One region of the Arthrobacter sp. E1SS-5 genome, then DNA from elsewhere that is predicted to be linked to it. Evidence: riboswitches for the same ligand, from Rfam matches in the RefSeq annotation. Region 1 holds a riboswitch; each other region holds the start of a gene.
The links. Region 1 has a riboswitch for S-adenosylmethionine ahead of ACIGJD_RS02570 (cobalamin-independent methionine synthase II family protein). Riboswitches for the same ligand answer to the same signal wherever they lie in the genome.
Positions count from the first base shown of each region.

Region 2: it holds a riboswitch for S-adenosylmethionine, as region 1 does, so the genes downstream of both, ACIGJD_RS12650 (aminotransferase class V-fold PLP-dependent enzyme) here and ACIGJD_RS02570 (cobalamin-independent methionine synthase II family protein) in region 1, are expected to answer to the same signal.
Region 3: it holds a riboswitch for S-adenosylmethionine, as region 1 does, so the genes downstream of both, ACIGJD_RS18545 (DUF1737 domain-containing protein) here and ACIGJD_RS02570 (cobalamin-independent methionine synthase II family protein) in region 1, are expected to answer to the same signal.

Region 1 is NZ_CP172703.1:515,549-517,803, forward strand. Features, by position in the region: gene ACIGJD_RS02570 (cobalamin-independent methionine synthase II family protein) at 1-1,075, opposite strand, end outside; SAM riboswitch class I at 1,089-1,193, opposite strand; gene ACIGJD_RS02575 (M14 family zinc carboxypeptidase) at 1,429-2,255, shown strand, end outside.
Region 2 is NZ_CP172703.1:2,722,899-2,725,153, reverse strand. Features, by position in the region: gene ACIGJD_RS12650 (aminotransferase class V-fold PLP-dependent enzyme) at 1-1,254, opposite strand, end outside; SAM riboswitch class IV at 1,292-1,405, opposite strand; gene hisN (histidinol-phosphatase) at 1,558-2,255, opposite strand, start outside.
Region 3 is NZ_CP172703.1:3,960,048-3,962,302, forward strand. Features, by position in the region: gene opgC (OpgC domain-containing protein) at 1-651, opposite strand, end outside; SAM riboswitch class IV at 831-946, shown strand; gene ACIGJD_RS18545 (DUF1737 domain-containing protein) at 960-1,223, shown strand; gene ACIGJD_RS18550 (rhodanese-like domain-containing protein) at 1,220-1,630, shown strand; gene ACIGJD_RS18555 (O-succinylhomoserine sulfhydrylase) at 1,631-2,255, shown strand, end outside.

The DNA of each region.
Region 1 (2,255 bases):
CGGCAAAGCGGACAATGCGGTCCGCCACCAGGTCCGGGTGCTCCACCACATTGGTGGCATGCGATACGACGCCCGGAATGATCACCTTGCCTTCCGGGAGTTTGGTGTCCTCCCAGACCCGCCATTCGTGTTCGTGGCGCACGTTGGCGGCCTCGAAGGAGTAGGCGCCGGCGTTGACCTGCAGCACGGACCCGATGATGTCCGCGAACGGGATGTCGGTGGTGTGCGGGCCGTGCCAGGAGCCCCAGCAGACGTGCAGCCGGATCTGTTCCTGCGGGAGGTCCCGGAGGGCCCAGTTGGTGGCCTCGACGCGCAGCTGGATGAACTTCAGGTAGTCCTCCAGGGAGGGCTCGGGGTTGATTTGGTCCCAGCTCTCGGCCAGGGACGGGTCATCGAGCTGCACGGTGAGGCCGGCGTCGATGATCGCCTTGTATTCCTCCCGCATGGCGTCGGCGCAGGCGTAGACCAGTTCCTCGTCCGTTTTGTAGTACTCGTTGGCCACCCGGGCGCAGGAGCCGGGGGAGAGCGAGGCCACGAAACCGTCGGAGAGGCCCGCGGCGGCGAGCCCGGTCTTCAGGTTCCTGATGTCCGACGCTACAAGGTCCTGGCCCGTGTAGGTCAGCGGCCCGGCGATCTTGGGCTGGGTGACCGACTTGCGGTGCGAGAGGATGCCCGAGGACGGGTCGTTATAGGCCTCGTTGAACTTTTGCCGGTCGCGGCGGTCCGGGAAGGAGGTCAGGACGATGTGGCCCGGCGAGGAGCGGTGCACCTGCGAGTCGGCCCAGCGGTCCACGTTGGTCGGTTCCAGGCCGCCGAGTCGGGAGAACGAGTAGTTCCACCAGGCACCGTAGTCCACGGAACTGGACATGGTGTGGCCGTACTCGCCGTCGTTGGCGATGTCGACGCCCAGGTCTTTTTGGCGCTGGACAATGTCCGCCACCGAGGCCTCAAGGAGATCAAGGAATTCCGGGGTGATGCCGTCGGCTTCCTTGGCCGCATTGGCTGCGATGAGTTCCGGGGTGCGGGGCAGGGAACCGGCGTGGGTGACGCGGATGTGGTCGGTGTTCAGGGACATGCTGGAATCTTCCTTTCCATCGGTCCTGGCAGTAGCACCTTCGACCAGCAGGGCTCCTGCTGGACCGTGGTTGCTGCGGCGTCATCGAGCCAGGTCTCTCGGCCGCTCCGGATGGTTCCCTCCCACCTAAATCGACACCGCTGCGCGCGGGCAAGTCCGGTCCGCTTTGTGTCGCGCCAGTAGGCCTGATCTCACCCCTGCTGTCCTCTTGGCATGCTTACAGGTTTCGTCCAGCGTATTGACAGATTCTGTCCAGCTTGGTTGGCTCTTTGTCACAGCCGAAATGGGGAACATGGCGGCTGCGCACCCACTGCACCCAAGAACCACCGCACTCAAAGAAGAGGTCATCCACCGTGAATAAATCCCTGGCAACCTTCAGGAACCTTGCCCTTTCCGGCGCCTTGGCGCTGGCCGTCGTGGCGGGACCGGCTCCGCTGGCGAACGCGGTGGGCGAAGGCCCCGGCTACGACGGCAACGGCCAGATCACCACGACAAAACTGGCCACCTATGACCAGATGGTTTCCTTCCTGAAGGACCAGGATGCCAAGCAGCCCGCCATGGAACTGGAAGTCATCGGCCAGACCGTGAAGGGCCGGGACATCCACCTGGTCAAGTACATCTCGGACCCGGCCAAGCCCACCATCCTCTACCTGACGCAGCAGCACGGCAACGAACAGCTCACCACCGAGGGGGCCATGGAGTTCATCAAGCACCTGGGTACCGGCAAATCGGCGGACATCCTCAAGGGCGTGAACATCCTGGTGCTGCCCATGCTCAACGCGGACGGCGCCATGGGGGACGTGAACTTCTCCCTGGACAACTACCTCGCCAAGGGGGACCGGCATCTCACCCGCTACAACGCCGAGGGTGTGGACCTGAACCGCGACCACGTGGCCAAGATCCAGCCGGAGACCCAGGCGCTGCACAACAACGTGATGCGCAAGTACCGGATCGACTACATGATTGACCTGCACCACCAGGGCACCCGCGCTGAGCGTGACGGCAAGCTGGTCTCCGGCTCCATCCTGTACCCCACCACCCCCAACGCAGATCCCGCCGTCGTCGAAAAGTCGAAGCAGCTGGGCGCCGTGGTCTTCAACAGCGTCGACTCCACCGGCTGGGGCCACCTGGGCAAGTACCAGGGCGGCAGCGCCGAGACAATCAGCCGCAACGGCATCTC
Region 2 (2,255 bases), 2.2 Mb from region 1:
GGCATCCTCCAGCCGGGATCCGACGCCGAAGCTGGCCCGAAGCGAGCCGGACGGCAGGCCGAGGCGCTTCAGCAGGGGATGGGCGCAGAAGCGTCCATCGCGCAGGCCCACGCCGTGCTCGGCGGCGAGGTAGGCAGCCACCAGTCCTGCGTCGTAGCCCTCGACGGAGAAGTTGACCACGCCGATGGTGTCCGTTTCCGGGTTGCTGTCCTTAAAGATCTGGTGGACCGTGACCCCGTTGATGTTTTGCAGGCCCTCCACGAGGAAGGAGCGGATGGCCGATTCGTGGGCGTGCCACCGGTCCTGGTCCAGCCCCGCGAGGACCTGTGTGGCGCGGGCCAGGGTGGCGGCTCCGAGGACGTTCGGTGAGCCCCCCTCGTGGCGTGCCGGCCCGCTGGCCCAGCTGACGCCGTCGAGCCTTGCTTCCTTCACCGCGCCGCCGCCGGCAAGGTGCGGGACGCCCGCGTCCAACCAGTCAGGGCGTCCCACCAGGACGCCGGCGCCGAACGGTGCGTACAGCTTGTGGCCGGAAAACGCGAGGTAGTCGATGCCGTCGGCGCTGATGTCCACCCGGCGGTGCGGTGCGAGTTGGGCAGCATCCACCACGATCCGTGCCCCGTGCTGGTGGGCCAGCGCGGCCAGGGCCCGGATGGGAAGGATCTCGCCGGTGACGTTTGAAGCGCCGGTGACTGCCAGCAGGCTGACCCCGCCCTGCTCCAGCTCCGCGCGGACGGCGTCAACGGTGCCAGCGACCGTCTCTGCCGCCACGATGCTCCGGTGCGGTACGCCCTGCCAGGGCAGCAGGTTGGCGTGGTGTTCGATGTCCAGGTAGAGCACATCGCCGGCGGGCCGGCCATCTCTGATGGGAAGACAACCTGCCAGCAGGTTGAGCGAATCCGTGGTGTTGCGCGTGAAGATGACCGAGTCGTCCGGGCGGCCCCCAACGAAATCGCGGACAATGCTGCGCGCGTTCTCGTAAACCGAGGTGCTGATCTGGGAGGCGTACCCTGCCCCGCGGTGGACGCTGGCGTAGTAGGGCAGGATCTCGTTCAGGTAGGCGGACACCACGGAGAGCGCCGGGGCGGATGCGCCATAGTCAAGGTTCGCGTAGCGCACGTGGCCGCCGGTAATGAGCGGCGCCTGGATTTCCGCGCCGGTGACCGCCGCGAGGGGCCGTCCGGCAACGGCGTGGCGTTCAGCAGCAACGGCCGATTCGGTGGTGGCGGGCTGGGGGGAGACGGTGGCAGTTGTCACAGAGACCTCACTTGAATACAGGACTCCGGCATAGTGGAATCCGCGCTTGCCGCATCCGCTCCGGACCGGCCTGGTCGTCACCCGGGGCACCCCACCGCGAATGGAGGGTTGCCGGCCAGCAAACCGGGGTTTAGCGCTGGCACTCGTGACCTGGATAAAAGCGTAGGACATGCGGCGGCCAAGGCTGAACCTGCAGCGATTGTTAAGCCCTTTGTTACGCGCTGCCGAATAAACGACGGCGGCCACCTCCTTTGGGAGGTGCCCGCCGTCGCTTTATTCGTTTTCCCGTAGAAAAGTCAACCGTTACAGCAAATCATCCAGGTAAGGGTTCAGGCGGTGCAGCACCTCTGAGTGCAGGATGGAGTTGGTGGCCAGGGCGTTCCCGCCAAAGGGGCCGTCCTCGCCTTCCAGGGACGTGAAACGGCCGCCGGCCTCCACCACGATCGGCACCAGGGCGGCCATGTCGTAGAGGTTCAGCTCCGGTTCACAGGCAATGTCCACGGAGCCCTCGGCCACCATGCAGTACGACCAAAAATCGCCATAGGCGCGTGTCCGCCACACGTCTTCGGTGAGGCCCAGGAACTCGTCGAGGTTTCCCCGTTCCTTCCAGCCGGTGAGGCTGGAGTAGGAGAGGGAGGCATCGGCGAGGCTGGAGACGTTGGAGACGCGGAGCCGTGTGGCAGCCGCCAGGGACCTGCCCATGTACGCGCCCATCCCCTTCGCCGCCCACCAGCGCTTGCCCAGGGCCGGGGCGCTGACCACGCCCACCGCCGGCTCTCCCTCGTCAACCAGGGCGATCAGGGTAGCCCAGACCGGAACGCCGCGGACAAAGTTCTTGGTCCCGTCGATGGGGTCGATGATCCAGCGCCGCGAACCGTGGCCAGTGCTGCCGAACTCTTCGCCCAGGACCGCGTCACGGGGGCGGGAACGCGAGAGCTGCCCGCGGATCGCTTCCTCGGCGGCCTTGTCCGCATCGGTGACCGGCGTCAGGTCCGGCTTGG
Region 3 (2,255 bases), 960 kb from region 1:
CAGCAAAGCGAACCCGTCGCTTCCCGGCTGCGGCGCGTTCCGGCTCCGGTCAAAGGGGTAGTCCTTGCCCAGGTAAGGTGCCCACACCATGGCGACCCGGCCGCCGTCGTCCTTCTTGAAGGCCTTGGATACTGCCTGGAAGGCCTGGCGGTAGGCGGCGGGCTGCTGGCCCCAGCCCACCCAGCTGGTGTTCATGTCAGGGGCGAACCGGATCAGCAGCTGCCCCTTGAACCCGGAGGTGAGGCCGTGCACCTGCTGTGCGAAGGCTTCGGCCTCGCTGGTGCCGAGCTGGTCCAGCGGCACCGACGGCTTCACCGTGAGCAGGGCGTGGGAGCCTTTGGCTGCGGCCTGCTGCAGGAAGCCGTCGATGTCATTCCGTTCCGAATCACGGAATGGAATGGTGATGTCGTGTCCGAAGACAGCGGGGCTGGCACCCAGCCGGTCGCTAAAGCCTGCGGCGGTATCTTCTCCCCACTCAAGCACGGCACCGAACCACGGCTTTCCGTTGTCAGGTGCAGGCCGGGCCGCCTGCACCGGACCTGCTGGCGCCAGCACGGCCAGGAAGGCGATGACGATGGTTGCCAGACAGGCGACGGCGGAACGCGGACGGTTCCGCCAGGTGGCGTGGTGGCGCGATGTAACTGCCCGCATGTTGCAAGGACCCCCCGGTACTCATTGCTCTGCTGCCCGTTGCTTAGGCGACGGGGCGGTGCCCCGGTAAGACTTTATCGGGCGGCGGGCCTTCGCGTGTCGCTTGGGCCTCCGGCGAATTACGGAACATGACGACGGCGGCCGTGCGGCTTGGGAGCGCAGGTGTTACTTTTTTGGGGAGTAATGAGTACCGGCGCCAAGCCCTGACTGGCCGGTCGGCAACCCTCCCTTTCGCGGCGGGGTGCCTCAGGTGAATACTCGGCATATCGACCCATTCGAGCTGCAAGCGTGAAAGAAGGAGATCCGTCGTGTCTGACGCACCCGCCCCTGACGAAAGACTGTCCTACCGCCTGATTACCGGCGCGGACAACCGTGAATTCTGCGAGCGGATCTCCGCTGCGCTCGCCGACGGGTACGTGCTGCACGGCAGCCCGGCGGCCACCTTCAACGGCACCAGCGTGATCGTGGCGCAGGCCATCGTCCTTCCGGCGGCCATCGCATCGGCGGACGCCGCCGTGGCCACTGCCGTTGACGAACTTGAGGGCGAGTTCGACGGCGAGGGCCACGCATGAGCTACGCCGGAGACCTGACGCCGCAGGAAGCCTGGACCAAGCTGGAGCAGGGCGCCGTCCTGGTGGACGTCCGCACCGAGGGCGAATGGGCCCACATCGGCATCCCTGACACCAAGGCCACGGACAACGACCCCCTGTTCATCCAGTGGACCTTCCCCGGCGGCATCCCCAACCCGGACTTCATCAAGGACCTGACCAATCAGGCACCGGAGGACCCGCACACGGAACTGGTGTTCCTGTGCCGCTCCGGCAAGCGCTCCATCGCCGCTGCCACCGCCGCCACCCAGGCCGGTTTCACCGCCTACAGCGTCCTTGAGGGCTTCGAGGGCGATCCCGACCGCTTCGGAGAGCGGACTGTCAATGGCTGGAAAAACCGTGGCCTGCCCACCAACCTCGGAAAGAACTAAGTGAGCTTCAACCAAGACGCCCCCGGCTGGAACCCTGACACGCAGGCCGTCCGCGGCGGGCTGGACCGCAGCAACTTCCAGGAAACGTCGGAGGCCATCTTCCTCAACTCCGGCTTCGTCTACGAATCCGCAGCGGCCGCCGAACGCGCCTTCACCGGCGAGGACGAGCGCTTTGTCTACTCCCGCTACGGCAACCCGTCCGTGGCCACCTTCCAGGAACGGCTCCGGCTGCTCGAAGGCACCGAAGCATGCTTCGCGACGGCGTCGGGCATGTCTGCGGTGTTCACCGCCCTGGGTGCCCTGCTGGCAGCGGGCGACCGGGTGGTGGCCGCACGCTCGCTGTTCGGTTCCTGCTTCGTGGTCCTCAACGAAATCCTGCCCCGCTGGGGTGTGGAGACGGTATTCGTGGACGGGCCGGACCTGGACCAGTGGCGCGAAGCGCTCTCCAAGCCCACCACGGCGGTCTTCTTCGAATCCCCGTCCAACCCCATGCAGGAAATCGTGGACATCGCCGCGGTCAGCGAACTGGCGCATGCTGCGGGGGCCACCGTGGTGGCGGACAACGTCTTTGCCACTCCCCTGCTGCAGCGCTGCGGTGACCTGGGCGCGGACGTCATCGTCTACT